4 regions of the Ensifer sp. GW101-20A05 genome follow, and region 4 is predicted to be linked to each of the others. Evidence: predicted binding sites of a transcription regulator. Region 4 holds the regulator's gene; each other region holds the start of a gene.
What was found. The regulator PhoB, encoded in region 4, activates phosphate uptake and scavenging genes when phosphate is short. The targets are predictions, from matches to a motif close to TGTCATNNANCTGTCAT.
Positions count from the first base shown of each region.

Region 1: the regulator PhoB is predicted to act here: its motif matches at 2,032-2,048, upstream of AC070A_RS02735 (BtaA family protein).
Region 2: the regulator PhoB is predicted to act here: its motif matches at 1,914-1,930, upstream of AC070A_RS15410 (DUF2794 domain-containing protein).
Region 3: the regulator PhoB is predicted to act here: its motif matches at 1,498-1,514, upstream of AC070A_RS15220 (DUF1868 domain-containing protein).

Region 1 covers NZ_JBWKZT010000001.1:524,282-527,910, reverse strand. The annotation lists gene AC070A_RS02740 (class I SAM-dependent methyltransferase) at 61-729, opposite strand; gene AC070A_RS02735 (BtaA family protein) at 734-1,984, opposite strand; gene AC070A_RS02730 (putative bifunctional diguanylate cyclase/phosphodiesterase) at 2,161-3,629, shown strand, end outside.
Region 2 covers NZ_JBWKZT010000005.1:216,769-220,397, forward strand. The annotation lists gene AC070A_RS15400 (Bax inhibitor-1/YccA family protein) at 1-584, shown strand, start outside; gene AC070A_RS15405 (GNAT family N-acetyltransferase) at 707-1,264, shown strand; gene AC070A_RS15410 (DUF2794 domain-containing protein) at 1,489-1,893, opposite strand; gene AC070A_RS15415 (DUF1223 domain-containing protein) at 2,207-2,980, opposite strand; gene acnA (aconitate hydratase AcnA) at 3,187-3,629, opposite strand, start outside.
Region 3 covers NZ_JBWKZT010000005.1:177,003-180,631, reverse strand. The annotation lists gene AC070A_RS15225 (glutathione S-transferase family protein) at 43-690, opposite strand; gene AC070A_RS15220 (DUF1868 domain-containing protein) at 712-1,446, opposite strand; gene mtgA (monofunctional biosynthetic peptidoglycan transglycosylase) at 1,551-2,324, opposite strand; gene AC070A_RS15210 (polyprenyl synthetase family protein) at 2,470-3,384, shown strand; gene hisC (histidinol-phosphate transaminase) at 3,389-3,629, shown strand, end outside.
Region 4 covers NZ_JBWKZT010000003.1:463,690-467,318, reverse strand. The annotation lists gene AC070A_RS11480 (aspartate aminotransferase family protein) at 1-762, opposite strand, end outside; gene AC070A_RS11475 (GcrA family cell cycle regulator) at 1,183-1,704, shown strand; gene phoB (phosphate regulon transcriptional regulator PhoB) at 1,773-2,456, opposite strand; gene phoU (phosphate signaling complex protein PhoU) at 2,715-3,428, opposite strand; gene pstB (phosphate ABC transporter ATP-binding protein PstB) at 3,471-3,629, opposite strand, start outside.

The DNA of each region.
Region 1 (3,629 bases), on a different contig from region 4:
TGCTCTCGGGCGACGTGAGATAGGGGCGATCCCTGCCGACCGCGCGACGGGTTCCCGGTTTCAGGCGGCGATTGCGACGGCCGGGCGGTGATAGACCGCAAGCCAGGCGTAGCCGCGACCGATCGCGCGGCGTTCGAGATCGGCGCCGTTTACTCTCGCCTTCTCGCGCAGAACCTCGAAGAGGTTTGCGCGTGGCGTGACATGGAAGCGATCGAGCCAGCCGTGCAGCGCGCGGCGGAAGCTCGCCGGCAGGCGCTCCTGCTGGCCGAAATCGGCGATGTGCAGCGAGCCGCCTGGATTGAGCGCGGCGATGGCCGCTTCGATCGCCTTCTGCCAATCGGGGATCATCGACAGCGAATAGGAGATGACGATGCGATCGAAGCCGCGCTCGCCGAAGATGGCGGGGTCGAAATCCGTGGCGTCGGCGACCTGAAGTTCGGCACGGCGCTTGCCGCTACGGTTGAGCTTTGCATCGGCGGAGGTCAGCATTTCCGAGGAAATGTCCAGGCCGAAGAGACGGGCCGAAGGGAAGCAGCGGCCGATCAGCGCCAGATTGCGCCCGGTGCCGCAGCCGACTTCGAGCACAGAGGCACCGGGGGCCGGGTTCATCTCCCGGATCAGCGTGTCGCGGCCGAAGAGATAGTACTTCCGCGTCAGATCGTAGAAATGCCGCTGGTAGCGGTACATGTGGTCCATGCGCCGCGCGTGCGAAATCCCGGCCTCACGCATCGGCTCAAGCCTTCTTCCGATAGATGTGGAAACCACCATAGATGGCGGAGCGGTCTTCGGCGCCGAGCTTGACCGATGCTTCGGCATCGTAGTGCCACTGGTCGAGCAGGGCCGAGGAGACACGGCCGGGCAGGATGCTGTCTTCTGCCGCCGTGCGGAAGATGACGATCGCGCCGGTATCGGCCGTGCGGGTGATCTCGGTCCAGAGATCGTTGAGCTGCTGGTCGGTCATCCAGTCCTGGGCATCGAGCAGGATGTAGCGGTCGACGGAAGCCGCCGGCTTGCTCGCCAGGAGCTCGGTGTAGCTTGCGTGGTGGACCTCGACACGCTCGGCATTGTTGCGGATCGCCTCGTAGGCGCGGGCATTGAGGTAGGGCGGTAGCTCGCCTTCGTGCGGCAGCGGATAGCGGCGCCCAAAGGCCTGCCAGGCGAAGTAGTTTTCCCGCAGCGGAAAGTGACAGGTGAGCTTTTCAAGCCGATGGCGCAGCACGGCGGCGAGCGACTTCTCGCTGCTGAGGCTTGCCAGCTCGTCGAACTGCTGCGGCGGGATGCCAAGCCCGAATAGCGAGCTCTTGCGGCCGGTAATCCAGCGGATGACGGGGCGATCGAAAAGCGGTGCCAGGCGCTCGTCGAAGAATTGCCGCTGCTCGCGCATCGAGCCGGCCTGGACGAATTCTTCCGGGTTGACGCCGTGTAGACGGGCGAGCAGGTGGCTTGCGGCAATGAAGCGGCCGAGCAGGCCGGTGCGATAGATGTTGCGGCCGAAGACGCCGATGCGGCGGCGGCCGGTCAGGTCGCGGCCGTTCCAGTAGCTGCGCGTCGCGGTGTCGAGCTTCGGCGCAATGAAGAGGTCGAAGGCCTGGACGTTGGTGGCCGTGCCCTGGGTCGCCAGGAAACGCGTGACATCCTTGTGGCTCGGCAGATGGCGGAAGGCCGCGAGCTTGAGGCGGTTCAGCGCGATGTGGTGCGGGTTGAGGTCGACGACGTCGATCTTGCGCGGGCCGGCCGACAGATAGGTCAGCATATTGCAGCCGCCGGAGCCGATAGTGACGATCCGGTGCTCCGGGCCGAGCTGCATCGCTTCCATGTCGACGATCGGATCTTCCCAGATCTGCGGGTAGACAAGACCGGAAAAAAGCAGGCCGAAGAGACGCTCCGAGAGGCCGGCAAGGGAAAAGGTCTTGTGCTGGAGCAGGGCGTTTTTCAGCTTCGGATTTTTTCTGCCAAAGCCGACGTCGGGGGCTAGTTCGGTCATCTCTGCCGGTCATCCAGTTGAAACTTAGCCGCTTCTAAAGTGACTCCGCTACACTTTGATGACGAGGTTTCCACAGCCCCCAGAGCGCGCTCGAACGGCCGCCATACTATTTTTCACCCATAAGAAATCATTAAACCCTGGCGTGCTAGCACCGGCTCATATTCGGGGGCGTCGACATGATGTTAAGAACGTTTCTGCCGAAGCCCGAGCAGCGATTTGCGGTTGCCGGCGCGGCATTGGGGGCTCTGGTTTCCGCGGCGTGGCTGGCGACGGAAACCGTGCTCGCAAAACAATCGAATTGGGATGTTCCGACAATGCTTGCGGCTGGCGCCATGCCGTTCCTCGGCGGGTCCTTCTATCGCTGGCGTTACTCGCGCCGCCTCGAACACGAGTTGCATGCAGCGCGCCGCGCCGAGCGGCGCTTGCGCCACGAGGTCCACCGCGACAAGCTCACGGGTCTCGCAAATCGCGCGGCGCTGGAAGCGGACATTCGTCAGGCGCTTTGTGCCGAAGGGCCGGCCTTCGAGCGCAATGCCCTGCTCCTACTTGATCTCGACCGGTTCAAGGCGATCAACGATACGATGGGTCACGATGCCGGCGACCGGCTGCTTGCACTCTTCGGTGCCCGGCTGAGGCGCGCCTTTTCCGGGGAGGCAACCGTCTACCGGCTCGGCGGAGATGAGTTCGTGCTTGCAGCGGCCGATGCCGCGTCACAGGTCGAAGCGGAAATACTCGCAATGCGGGTAAAGGCATTGTTCGAAGCGCCGTTCGATCTTGGCGATGCACGGGTCGCATCCGGCTGCAGCATAGGCATCGCCTTCGTCGAGCGAAGCGATACGGCAACGGGCGACGTGCTGAAGCGTGCGGACCTGGCGCTCTACGAGGCGAAGGCGATGAGCGGCAATAGCCACGCCTTCCACTCGGAAACGCTGACCCACGCCGCCCGGCAGCGGGCGGAGGCCGAGCGCGATGTGGCACGCGGGCTCGAGAACGACGAATTCTTCCTCGAATTCCTGCCGATTGCCGGGACGGCAAGCGGAGCCATCCGCGCTTTCGAGGCGCTGCTGCGCTGGCGGCACCCGCTTCGCGGCGTCATCGGCGCGGAAGCCTTCATAGAGCCGTCTGAGCAGAGCACGAGTGCGCTTTCGCTTGGCTATTGGACACTTCAGACGGCCTGCACGGAGGCTGCCCGCTGGGCTTCGCCGACCGGACTGACGGTCGCCCCCTTCGCCCCGCAACTCAAGGATCGAGACTTTGTTGCGCAGGTCAGGCAATGCCTCGCCGAGGCGAGCTTGCCGCCGGGACGCCTGACGATCGAGATCACCGGGGACTTTTCGACCGAAGATCTCGCCCTGATTTCCGAAAATCTCCAGGGGTTGCGCGCGCTTGGTGTGCGGATTGTGCTTGGCGGCGGCGCCGGTTCATCCTTGCCCTTGAACCTGATTGCCGAACTGCAGCCCGACCAGGTGACCATCGATCTTACCGCCATCCGGGCGACCCACGGCAGCGAGCGCAGCGTTGCGCTGCTCGCCTGCCTCATCAAGACCGGCCAGGTACTGCGCCTGCCGATCGCCGTGCGCGGCATCGAAAAGCAAAGCGAGATGGATTGCGCGCAGGCAAGCGGCGCCGCGGAAGTCCGCGGTCC
Region 2 (3,629 bases), on a different contig from region 4:
ATGCGCTTGCCGCCTCCAATCCGGCATTCGCCCAGCTCATCTACGCTTCGCCCCTGAAGTGGGTCGTGATGCTGGCGCCGCTGGCGATGGTCTTCTTCATGAGCTTCCGCATTAATTCGATGAGCGTCTCCGCAGCACAGACGACGTTCTGGATCTATGCCGCCCTGATGGGCCTGTCTCTGTCGTCGATCTTCCTGGTCTTCACCGGCCAGAGCATCGTGCAGACGTTCTTCGTCACGGCCGCTTCGTTCGGCGCTCTGTCGCTCTACGGCTACACGACCAAGAAGGACCTGTCGGGCTTCGGCACGTTCCTGATCATGGGCCTCTTCGGCCTGATCATCGCGTCGATCGTCAACATCTTCCTTGCTTCGTCGGCCCTCGGCTTCGCGATCTCCGTGATCGGTGTTCTGATCTTCGCTGGCCTCACCGCCTACGACACGCAGAAGATCAAGGAAATGTACTACGAAGCCGATGACAGCACCGTTGCCGGCCGCAAGGCGATCATGGGCGCGCTGACGCTCTACCTCGACTTCATCAACCTGTTCATGTTCCTGCTGCAGTTCATGGGCAACCGGAACAACTAAGCTTGAAACGAATAGCGGAAAAGGCGGCCTCGGCCGCCTTTTTTGTTGCCGGAAATAGTTGATCGCGTCCCGGCCCCCATGGGAGTAAAGGACGACGAAACCTCGAGATGCAGTTTACCGCCATGTCCCTGAGTCTGCGTGACGCCACCTTGGCCGACCTTCCTGCCATCGCAGCGATCTATCGCGAATCCGTACTGAACGGCGTCGCCACCTATGAGATCGAACCTCCTTCCGAAGCGGAGATGCGAAACCGCTTCGAGACGATCATCGGCAACGGCTACCCCTATGTGGTCGCATGCGATGGCAGCGGATCGATCGTCGGCTATGCCTATGCGTCCGCCTTCCGGACGCGCACGGCCTATCGCTTTCTGGTCGAGGATTCGATCTACCTGGCGCCGGAAGCGCGCGGCAAGGGTGCTGGCAAGGCGCTGCTCGTCGAACTCATTCGTCGTTGCACCGAGCTCGGCTTCCGGCAGATGGTTGCGGTGATCGGCGGTGCCCACCCGGCATCGATCGCCGTACACAGTTCGCTCGGCTTCGAGCATCAGGGCACGATGAAAGCGACCGGCTTCAAGCATGGCCGTTGGCTCGACACGGCGATCATGCAGCTCGCGCTTGGCGAGGGCCAGAAGAGCGATCCGCCGGAAGACGTCTATCCAGACACGCTCTATCAGAACTGATCGTCGCCTCGCGGACGCCCGACATGCGCTGATTGCAGTCGGCCGTCCCGGGGCGGGTCAAAGCCCTGCGTCGGAAGAGGTCGCCGCGCATCTCACCGGGACGCCGGTGCGGATCAGGTCTTAAGGCGCGTCGCGATCTTGCAGGTCCGCTCCCAGCGCTTCAAGCTTCTGATATTTCGCAGGTCGTTATTGCAAAACCGCTGCGCAGTTTTGCGCGACCTGCTTCAGGTTTCCACCAGCTTCAGGACCTTGTCGAACACCTTGAGCACCTGGGCGAGCTCGTGGCCGCGTTTCAGGATCGTGCCGTGAATGTTCAGCACGCTATAGGCGCCCTGTTTCGTCGACAGCTTCGGGTTCTTCTCGATCCGGTAGAGCGGCATTTCTCCCGAACGCTTGAACACCGAGAAGACCGCGCGGTCCTTCAGGTGGTCGATGGCGTAGTCCCGCCATTCGCCTTCGCCGACCATTCGACCGTAGACCCAAAGGATCTGGTCCAACTCGCGGCGATGGAAAGTGATGGGGGGAGGGTTCTTGGCGTTCTTGTATTCGTGAAGATGGACGACCACTTCGGAAGTGGTCTCGCGCTGATGGCGCGCCTCGCCTTGCGGCAAATCCGGCTCATCGGTCATCGGCAATCCGGCCTTCTGTTGTGACAGAACGATAACAGTGTGCCTGACGTGAGCCGAAAAGCAAGCCGGAAGCCGTTGGACGAAGAGGGCATTTCTTACCTCTGCCCCATTTCAGTCAAATCGCCGCCCCAATTCACCGCAAAACTCGCGAGCGCTGACGGACAGAGTCGTTGCCACCGTATGTCCGGTCAGGTCGTCATGCTGCGGGAGTTCACCGAACGCAGCCATGGCCGGTTCGGTCCGGTAACTTCGAACCCTCAGCCCCAGCCCCTCGATGCTGCCGGGCCGAACCACCCCCTTGCGCCGCGCCCGCTTACAACTTGCCTTGCGGGCCGGCGAGCACCGCCGTGGCGCCGATGATCGCGCCCGGCGTTTCCTTGTCCTTCATCGATTGCAAGAGAACGGCACAGCCACTGTTGCCGGGGCGCTCGGTCAGAACTGTTGCGGGAAGGGTGAAGGTTGCCGGCTTTCCGTCCCACATGCCGATCGTCTGAATGTCGCGCACGGCATGCCAGTAGGGGATTTCCTTGCCGCTGTTCTCCCCCTTCTCCATCTTCACCACTTTCGCGCGGTCGAAATAGACGACGACGACGTTCGCCTTGCCGATGCCGCTACCGACGTTGATCTGGATTTCTTCGCCCTGGATCTTCGCCTCGACGGGAACGGCAAGCCCCTTGCCTTCGGCCTTCATTGTCTCCAGCCGCGTTTTGATCGCCTGAAGATTGCCGCCGTTGACATGGTCGCGCCCGTTCAGGATCGCCTGGGGCGTATAGACGCCATTGCGACCGAGCATCCGGGCATAGGCATATTGCCGTTCGGTATTTTCCTTGGAGGCCAGTGTGTCGGCCCAACCGAGATAGTTCCAGTAGTCGACATGGTAGGCGAGCGCCACGACATCACCGCCATCGACAAGCGCCTTCAGCGCCGCATCGGCCGGCGGGCAGGAGGAACAGCCCTGGCTGGTGAACAGTTCCACGACGCCTTTGATCACCTGTCCGTCCTGTGCCCCGGCCGGTGCACCAGCGGCTGCGAACAGCCCGAAAGCCAGTGCAAAAGGGCGAATGAAAGAACGGTCTGCGGATGTCATGGCGTCACTTCGTTGGGGGCCGTCGGCCTACTCCTTATGGGGGAGTTCATTACATACGCCGGCCACGCATCAACGGGAAGTCACGTTGGAGTGAGGTGGCGGGTGAGCACAGGCTTGTGTTGGGACGTTTTGGGATTTGACAACCAAAGAAAGAGCCGGGTCGCCTCTCGGCGTCCCGGCTCCAATGCTTCGCGATGGTCTGGCGATCAGGCGGCGAGGTCGCGCAGAACCGTCTGCAGGATGCCGCCGTTGTTGACGTAGGTCACTTCGTCCAGCGTATCGATCCGGCAGATCAGCGGAATTTCCTTCGCGCTGCCGTCGCCATAGGTGACCTTGGCAACGCGCTTTTCGCGAGGCTGGACATTGGCGAGGTTGTCGATGGTGACGATTTCATCGCCCTTGAGGCCCAGCGATTCCCAGGTCGTGCCTTCTTCGAAGACGAAGGGGATGACGCCCATGCCGACCAGGTTCGAGCGGTGGATACGCTCGAACGACTGCGCGATGACGGCCTTGACGCCGAGCAGATTGGTGCCCTTCGCAGCCCAGTCGCGCGACGAACCGTTGCCGTATTCGACGCCGGCGAAGATGACGAGCGGAACGCCCTCTTCCTTGTATTGCATGGCGGCGTCGTAGATCGACATCTCTTCCT
Region 3 (3,629 bases), on a different contig from region 4:
CCCCAGCCGCAATTTTTCGACTCAAGATCTGGCGGCGCCGATTCAGACCTCGTCATCGGGAACGACCCACGGCTCGGCGCGGGCAGCCTCTTCCCACTTCCGGAAAGCGAAATGTGCCTTCACCCGTTGCATGTAGCCGAGCGTTTCTTGATCCGCAACGAGATCGTAGACGTCGAAGCGGTTGACCACAGGCGCGTACATTGCATCGGCCGCGCTGAAGGATCCGAAGAGGAACGGCCCGCCGGAGTGGGCAAGCGCCTCCTTCCAGATCTGCTCGATGCGCACGACATCAGCGCGAACGTCGGCATCCACCTGAAGCGCCCGCCTCTCCCGGCGGATGTTCATCGGGCAGGCACCGCGCAGCGCCCTGAAACCGGAGAGCATCTCCATGGAATAGCTGCGGGCCCGGGCGCGGGCCTGGCGATCGGACGGCCAAAGCCCGGCGTCGGGAAAGAGCTCGGCGACATATTCGATGATCGCCAGCGATTCCCAGACGAGCAGATCGCCGTGGCGCAGCAGCGGCACCTTTCCGGTCGGCGAGATCGCGCGGATATCAGGATTGCCGGCCGCGAAATCGAAGGGAATGACCACGTCCTCGAAGGCGATGCCCGCGGCGGTCATCGCCATCCAGGGCCGCATCGACCAGGACGAATAGTTCTTGTTGCCGACGTAAAGGGTAAGTCCGGTCATCTACATTCCTTGATGCTGGCCTTAATTGCTGGCCGTGATTGCTGATCTGTCCGAGAAAACGATCAGTTCCTCGAAATGGTTCATGTCCTCGAACGAGCAGAAGGCCGGCGGATCGAGCTCGATCACGGGCGCCCGCTCCCTGAGGCAGGCGAGTTGTTCGCTCAACATTTCCTGCCAGCGCGGCAGTGCCGCGTCATCGAGCCAGTCGATGACATAGGCGAAGGTGATGTGAAACGCATAGTCGTCATGATCAGGATGGCGATAGCCGAAGACTTCGGCGAAAGCATCGCGCCAGGCCTTGAGGCAAGCCCGATCGGCGACGCTGTCGCCTTCAAGCGCGAGACCGGTTGGCGTGATCTCGGTCACGCGGGCACGGAAGGGCTGCAACGGCGCAAAGTGCCTCAGCCGCGCACAGTAGTGTTCGGTCATCACATCGATCGGTGTATCGAGCGCCATATCGACGGGCCAATAGGGTAGCCTGCGACGATATTCGATGATGCCCTGGAAGATCGTCATGTGCAGGCTGGACGGATGCGTGAAGGCGAACTGCCCCGCCTCGGGCATCGCCATCAGACGCTCGCGCACGGCAAGCACGGCCGTCTCGGACGGCGATCCGGCGGTGACGTGGGAGACGACCGTGTTGCCCGGCTCACGCAGGAAGCGGCCGTCCGTGGCGTAGCGGGTTCCGAGATGCTTCGGCGGAATGGTGTCCGCGTTGCGGCCAAAGGCGAGAAGCGAAGGGGAAATCGAGGTCATGGGAGCGATCGGGCCTTTTGAATGGAGAGAGGGCCCAGATGGCAGAACTCTACGAAGCCAGGATGACATCCCCCGGCAACCGCATCCAATGAAAAGGTCTGATCTCAATCATAAAGGCAGGTGATGTAGCCGCCGGAGCGGCTGGCGCGACGCTCGATCAAATTCGCCAGACGCTTGAGCCCACGGCCGGGTTTGCCGGCATTGCGCTCTTTCGGGTTGGGCAGCGAAACCGCAAGCAGTGCGGCCTGCCGGCGCGAGAGCTTCGCCGCGGAAACGCCGAAATGGTGGCGGGCCGCCGCCTCGATACCGTAGATCCCATCACCCCATTCGGCGACGTTCAAATAGATCTCCATCATCCGCCGCTTGCTCCAGACGAAATCGGCAGCGACCGCCAGCGGCAGCTCCATGCCCTTGCGCAGGAAGGAGCGGCCGTTCCAGAGGTAGAGGTTCTTGACGGTCTGCATCGGGATGGTGCTGGCGCCACGGGTCGATTCCCCTTCAAGCGCATCCTCGACCACGCCGCGCATCTGGCCCCAGTCGACGCCGTCATGGGCGCAGAACTGACCGTCCTCTGACATCATCACCGATTGGACGAGCACCGGCGAGATGTTTTCGAAATCGACCCATTGGCGGTCGTAGCCGCGAAGTAGAACGAGATCGCGCAGCATCAAGGTGGAGACCGGGTGGACGAACTCGAAGAGATAGAGAACGATCAGCACATAGGGCAGGGCAACGAAACCCAGGACAGCCAGGATGATCTGGCGGCGTTTCGTGCGCAACGTCCGGCGAAGCGACGACCAGCGACTGGAAGGCACTTCGCCCTCCTCGCGCGCTTCCGGAACGACGTTCACGGCCTGACTGTTCACCTCGCTGTCCATCCGCTTCTCTTAGTGTATGGTCCGGCAAAGTTGAACGGGCTTTCTGGTAAAAGGCAAGGCGCCCAGGCGGCTGTCCCAGGGAAAGCGCGCCGCTGCGACACGAATCCCCGTTGAAAGCCCTCTTCGCCCGTGCCAAAGAGCGCGCATGAGCCAGGACACATCGCCCTTCACCCGCCGCCTCACCGGCAATGCCCGCGCCGTCGAAGCTCTGCTCGAGCGCCTGCTCGGCTCGGCGACGGCGGTCGACGAGATCACGCGACCGACAAACCTGCTCGCGGCCATGCGGCACGGCGTGCTGAACGGCGGCAAGCGTCTGCGCCCCTTCCTGGTGATCGAATGTGCGGATCTTCTCGGCGGCGGCCTCGATGCATCCTTGCGCGTCGGCGCGGCACTCGAATGCGTACATTGCTATTCCCTCGTCCATGACGACCTGCCGGCGATGGATGACGACGATATCAGGCGCGGCCAGCCGACGGTGCACAGGGCCTTCGACGAGGCAACCGCGATCCTCGCCGGCGACAGCCTGCTGACCTTCGCCTTCGACATCATCGCGGCCCCCGAAACGCTGTTGACGGACGGCCAGAAAGTGGAGCTGATCCTGGCGCTCGGACGCGCCGCCGGCCACGGCGGCATGGCTGGCGGACAGGCGCTCGATCTGGCAGCAGAGAAGTCGCCGCCCGACGAGGCCGGCATCGTGACGCTGCAGGCCATGAAAACCGGCGCCCTCATCCGCTTCGCCTGCGAAGCGGGCGCCATCGTCGCCGGCGCATCGGAAAACGACCGCGCCCGGCTTCGCCACTTCGGCGAAAAGATCGGCCTTGCCTTCCAGCTCGCCGACGACCTGCTCGACCTCACCGCTGACGCAGAGACCATGGGCAAGGCGACCGGCAAGGACGCCGCTCGCGGCAAAGGCACGCTCGTCGCGCTGCACGGCCAGGTCTGGGCAGAGGAGCGGCTGGAGCAACTGGTCGCAGAAGCCGAAGCCCTGCTCGCGCCCTATGGCGAGCGCTCTGCCATTCTCGTCGATACCGCCCGCTTCGTCGCCAACCGCAGGAACTAGCCCCGTGAGCAAATTCTGGTCGCCGATCGTCTCCAAGCTCAAGCCCTACGTCCCGGGCGAGCAGCCGCGCATCGCCAATCTGGTGAAGCTCAACACCAACGAATGCCCCTACGGTCCCTCGCAAAACGTGCTCGACGCGATCGGTGCTGCAGCAAGCAGCGATCTCCGCCTTTATCCCGACCCGCTGGCGCTGAAGCTTCGCCAGGCGATCGCCGCGCGCTATGGCGTGACGGCGGAAGAAGTCT
Region 4 (3,629 bases):
GCCGAGCGGGAAGCCGCCACCGATACCCTTGGCAACGGCCATGATATCCGGGCGGATGCCCGTCCACTCATGGGCAAAAAGCTTGCCGGTGCGGCCGACGCCGGTCTGAACCTCGTCGAGGATCAGGAGCAGGCCGAATTCGTCGCAGAGGGCGCGCAGTTCCTGCATGAATTCCTTGGTCGCGGGACGGATGCCGCCCTCGCCCTGGATCGGCTCGATCAGGATCGCGGCGGTCTCCTCGGTGATCGCATTCTTGACGGCCGCGATGTCGCCGAACGGAACCTGGTAGAACCCTGGGGCCTTTGGCCCGAAACCTTCAATGTACTTTTGCTGACCACCGGCGGCGATCGTCGCGATCGTGCGACCGTGGAACGCGCCCTCGAAGGTGATGATGTGAAACTTCTCCGGCTGGCCTTTGGCGAAGTGGTACCGCCGCGCCGTCTTGATCGCGCATTCCAGCGCTTCCGCACCGGAATTGGTGAAGAAGACCCGATCGGCAAAGGTGACGGCCGCCAAGCGGCGTCCAAGACTTTCCTGACCGGGAACTTCGTAAAGGTTGGAAAGGTGCCAGACCTTCTCGGCCTGCGCCTTCAGCGCCTCGACGAGATGCGGATGCGCGTGGCCGAGCGAGTTCACGGCAACGCCGGCGGCGAAGTCGAGATAGCGCGAGCCGTCTTCGGCGATCAGCCAGACGCCCTCTCCTCGCTCGAAACGCAACGGCGCGCGCATGTAGGTATCGTAAAGCGGCGTGGTTGCAGTCATGCGAGGCTCTCCTTACTCCAGTCGGCATCGGTCCCGCTGCTTCATGCGGCCCGATAAAAATCAAAAATGCCGCCTTTCGGCGGCGCAGGCACTATTCCTATTTCGCGCCGCAATGTCAATAAAACCAAGCCTTGCAGTGCAACAGAGAAGCCCGTTTCCCGGCGGCGAAAAAATCGCCCGGAAGGGCTTGCAAAAATGCAACGCCAGCCGAGCAAGTTGGGGAAAACTACGAAATCGATTCGGCGTGAATCCCGGGACTCTTGCCACGGAGTCCGACGGTCAGTACGTTAACATTCAATTACTAGACGCATGCGGCGGACCTAGTCACCAAAAGAGTTATCGCGTTTGCAACCTCGGGATTCAACCGGGGTGCGGTGAGGGATTCTGCCATCCCCAACGCTGAGAACGGAGAGTGCAGAAATGAACTGGACTGACGAGCGGGTGGAGAAACTGAAGAAGCTTTGGTCCGAGGGCCTGAGCGCAAGCCAGATCGCGGCACAGCTCGGCGGCGTCAGCCGTAACGCTGTCATCGGCAAGGTTCATCGCCTGAGCCTTCCAGGCCGTGCCAAAGCCGGCGGCAGCACCACTGCGGCGGCCCGCCCGAAGCGGCCGACCTCGGCGCCGCGCGCTCCGAACTACGCCTCGCGCGTTTCGACCCGCACCGTTGCCCGTCCGTCCGGCGCCACCGTTCTCAAGGAAGAGATCGAAGTCGATCTCGTTGCCGAGCAGGATTTCAGCATCCAGACCGACGTGGTCGTGCCGATGTCGCGCCGCCTCGAGCTAACCCAGCTCACGGAACGCACCTGCAAGTGGCCGATCGGCGACCCGCTGAAGGAAGAGTTCCACTTCTGCGGCAACGATTCCCCGGAAGCTTCGCCCTATTGCAGCTTTCATGCGCGGCTTGCCTACCAGCCGTCCGCCGAGCGCCGTCGGATGCGCTAAGGATCCGCACAGGACCAAAACGAAAGGGGCCGATCGGCCCCTTTTTTATTGACTTCTGTTTGCCCTTCTCAGCTTTCGAGCGAGTAGCCGGCGCCGCGCACGGTGCGGATGACATCAGGCATGGTCGAGAAGTTCAGCGCCTTGCGCAGGCGGCCGACATGCACGTCGACGGTCCGCTCGTCGACATAGATGTCGTGGCCCCAGACGCCGTCCAGCAACTGCGAGCGCGAGAAGACACGGCCCGGAGAGGACATCAGGAACTCCAGCAGGCGGAACTCTGTCGGCCCCAGGCGAACTTCGCGGCTGCGGCGATGGACGCGATGGGTTTCCCGGTCGAGCTCGATGTCGCCGCAGCGCAGCAGCGTCGAGAGAACTTCGGGCTTCGCCCGGCGGAGCATCGCCTTGACGCGGGCCATCAGCTCCGGCGTGGAGAAGGGCTTGACCACATAGTCGTCGGCACCGGTCGCCAGACCGCGAACGCGCTCGCTTTCCTCGCCGCGCGCCGTCAGCATGATAATCGGCAGCCGCTCCGTCTCCGGGCGCTGGCGCAACCTACGGCAAAGCTCGATGCCGGAGACGCCAGGCAACATCCAGTCGAGGATCAGAAGGTCGGGCAGGCGTTCCTGTAGCCGGATCTCCGCCTCGTCACCCCTGAGGATCGTATCGACGTCGAAGCCTTCAGCTTCCAGATTGTAACGCAGCAGGACGCTCAGCGCCTCTTCGTCTTCGACCACGGCGATTTTTGGCAACATCAGGTAACGTCTCCTTACCGCGAGCGCCGCGCGGGTCCAGCGGACCGGCCGGCACTCAGACACTCTAAATCTGGAGCACATCCGCCGTTTTCAAAGGCGGGGCGAAAACCGCATGCTTCAGATACAGGAATTCGGGGCCGCGACCGAAGCCGCGACCGGATGATATTCATGGGGCATGCATTGCGAACGGCGCGTTTAACGCCAGAGCGGGATGAGGAAAAGTGTATGCGGTTGTCCCCCGCATCCCGCTCCAACCTTCTAGTCGTTGACCGAGCCCAACGTCGACGTGTTGTCATCCTTCGGGCGCTCGCCCTCCGGCTGGGCACCCGTCGCCATGTAATAGATCGTCTCGGCGATGTTGGTCGCGTGGTCGCCGATACGCTCGATGTTCTTGGCACAGAACAGAAGATGCGTGCAGGGCGTGATGTTGCGCGGATCTTCCATCATGTAGGTGAGCAACTCGCGGAACAGCGAGGTGTAGATCGCGTCGATCTCCTCGTCGCGCTCACGAATGCTGTTGGCCTTTTCCGGCGAACGCGACGCATAGACGTCGAGCACTTCCTTGAGCTGCACCAGAGCGAGCTCGGCGAGGTGCTCGAGACCGCGGGCGAGCTTGCGCGGGATGCCCGAACCGGCAACCGCGATCACGCGTTTGGCAGTGTTCTTGCCGAGGTCGCCGACACGCTCCAGGTCGGAGGCGATGCGGATCGACCCCATGATCTCGCGAAGGTCGGCGGCGACCGGCTGGCGCTTGGCGATCGTGACGATCGCCTTCTCGCCGATCTGACGCTCGGCATCATCGAGAACAGTGTCGTCCGAGATTACCTTTTGCGCCAGCGCCAGGTCGGAATTGACCAGAGCGCGGACGGATTCGGCGACCATCTGCTCGGCGAGACCGCCCATTTCCGAGATGCGGCGCGTCAGGTACTTCAGTTCTTCGTCATAGGCGGACATGATATGCATGGACATGATCGTCGATCCTTACGGGAGTGACTGTTGCAGCCGTGATTGGCCTCAGCCGAAGCGGCCCATGATGTAATCCTGGGTGCGCTGGTCATCCGGATTGGTGAACATCTTGTCGGTGTCGTTCTCCTCGACGAGATTGCCGAGGTGGAACATGGCGGTGCGCTGCGACACGCGGGCGGCCTGCTGCATCGAGTGGGTCACGATGAC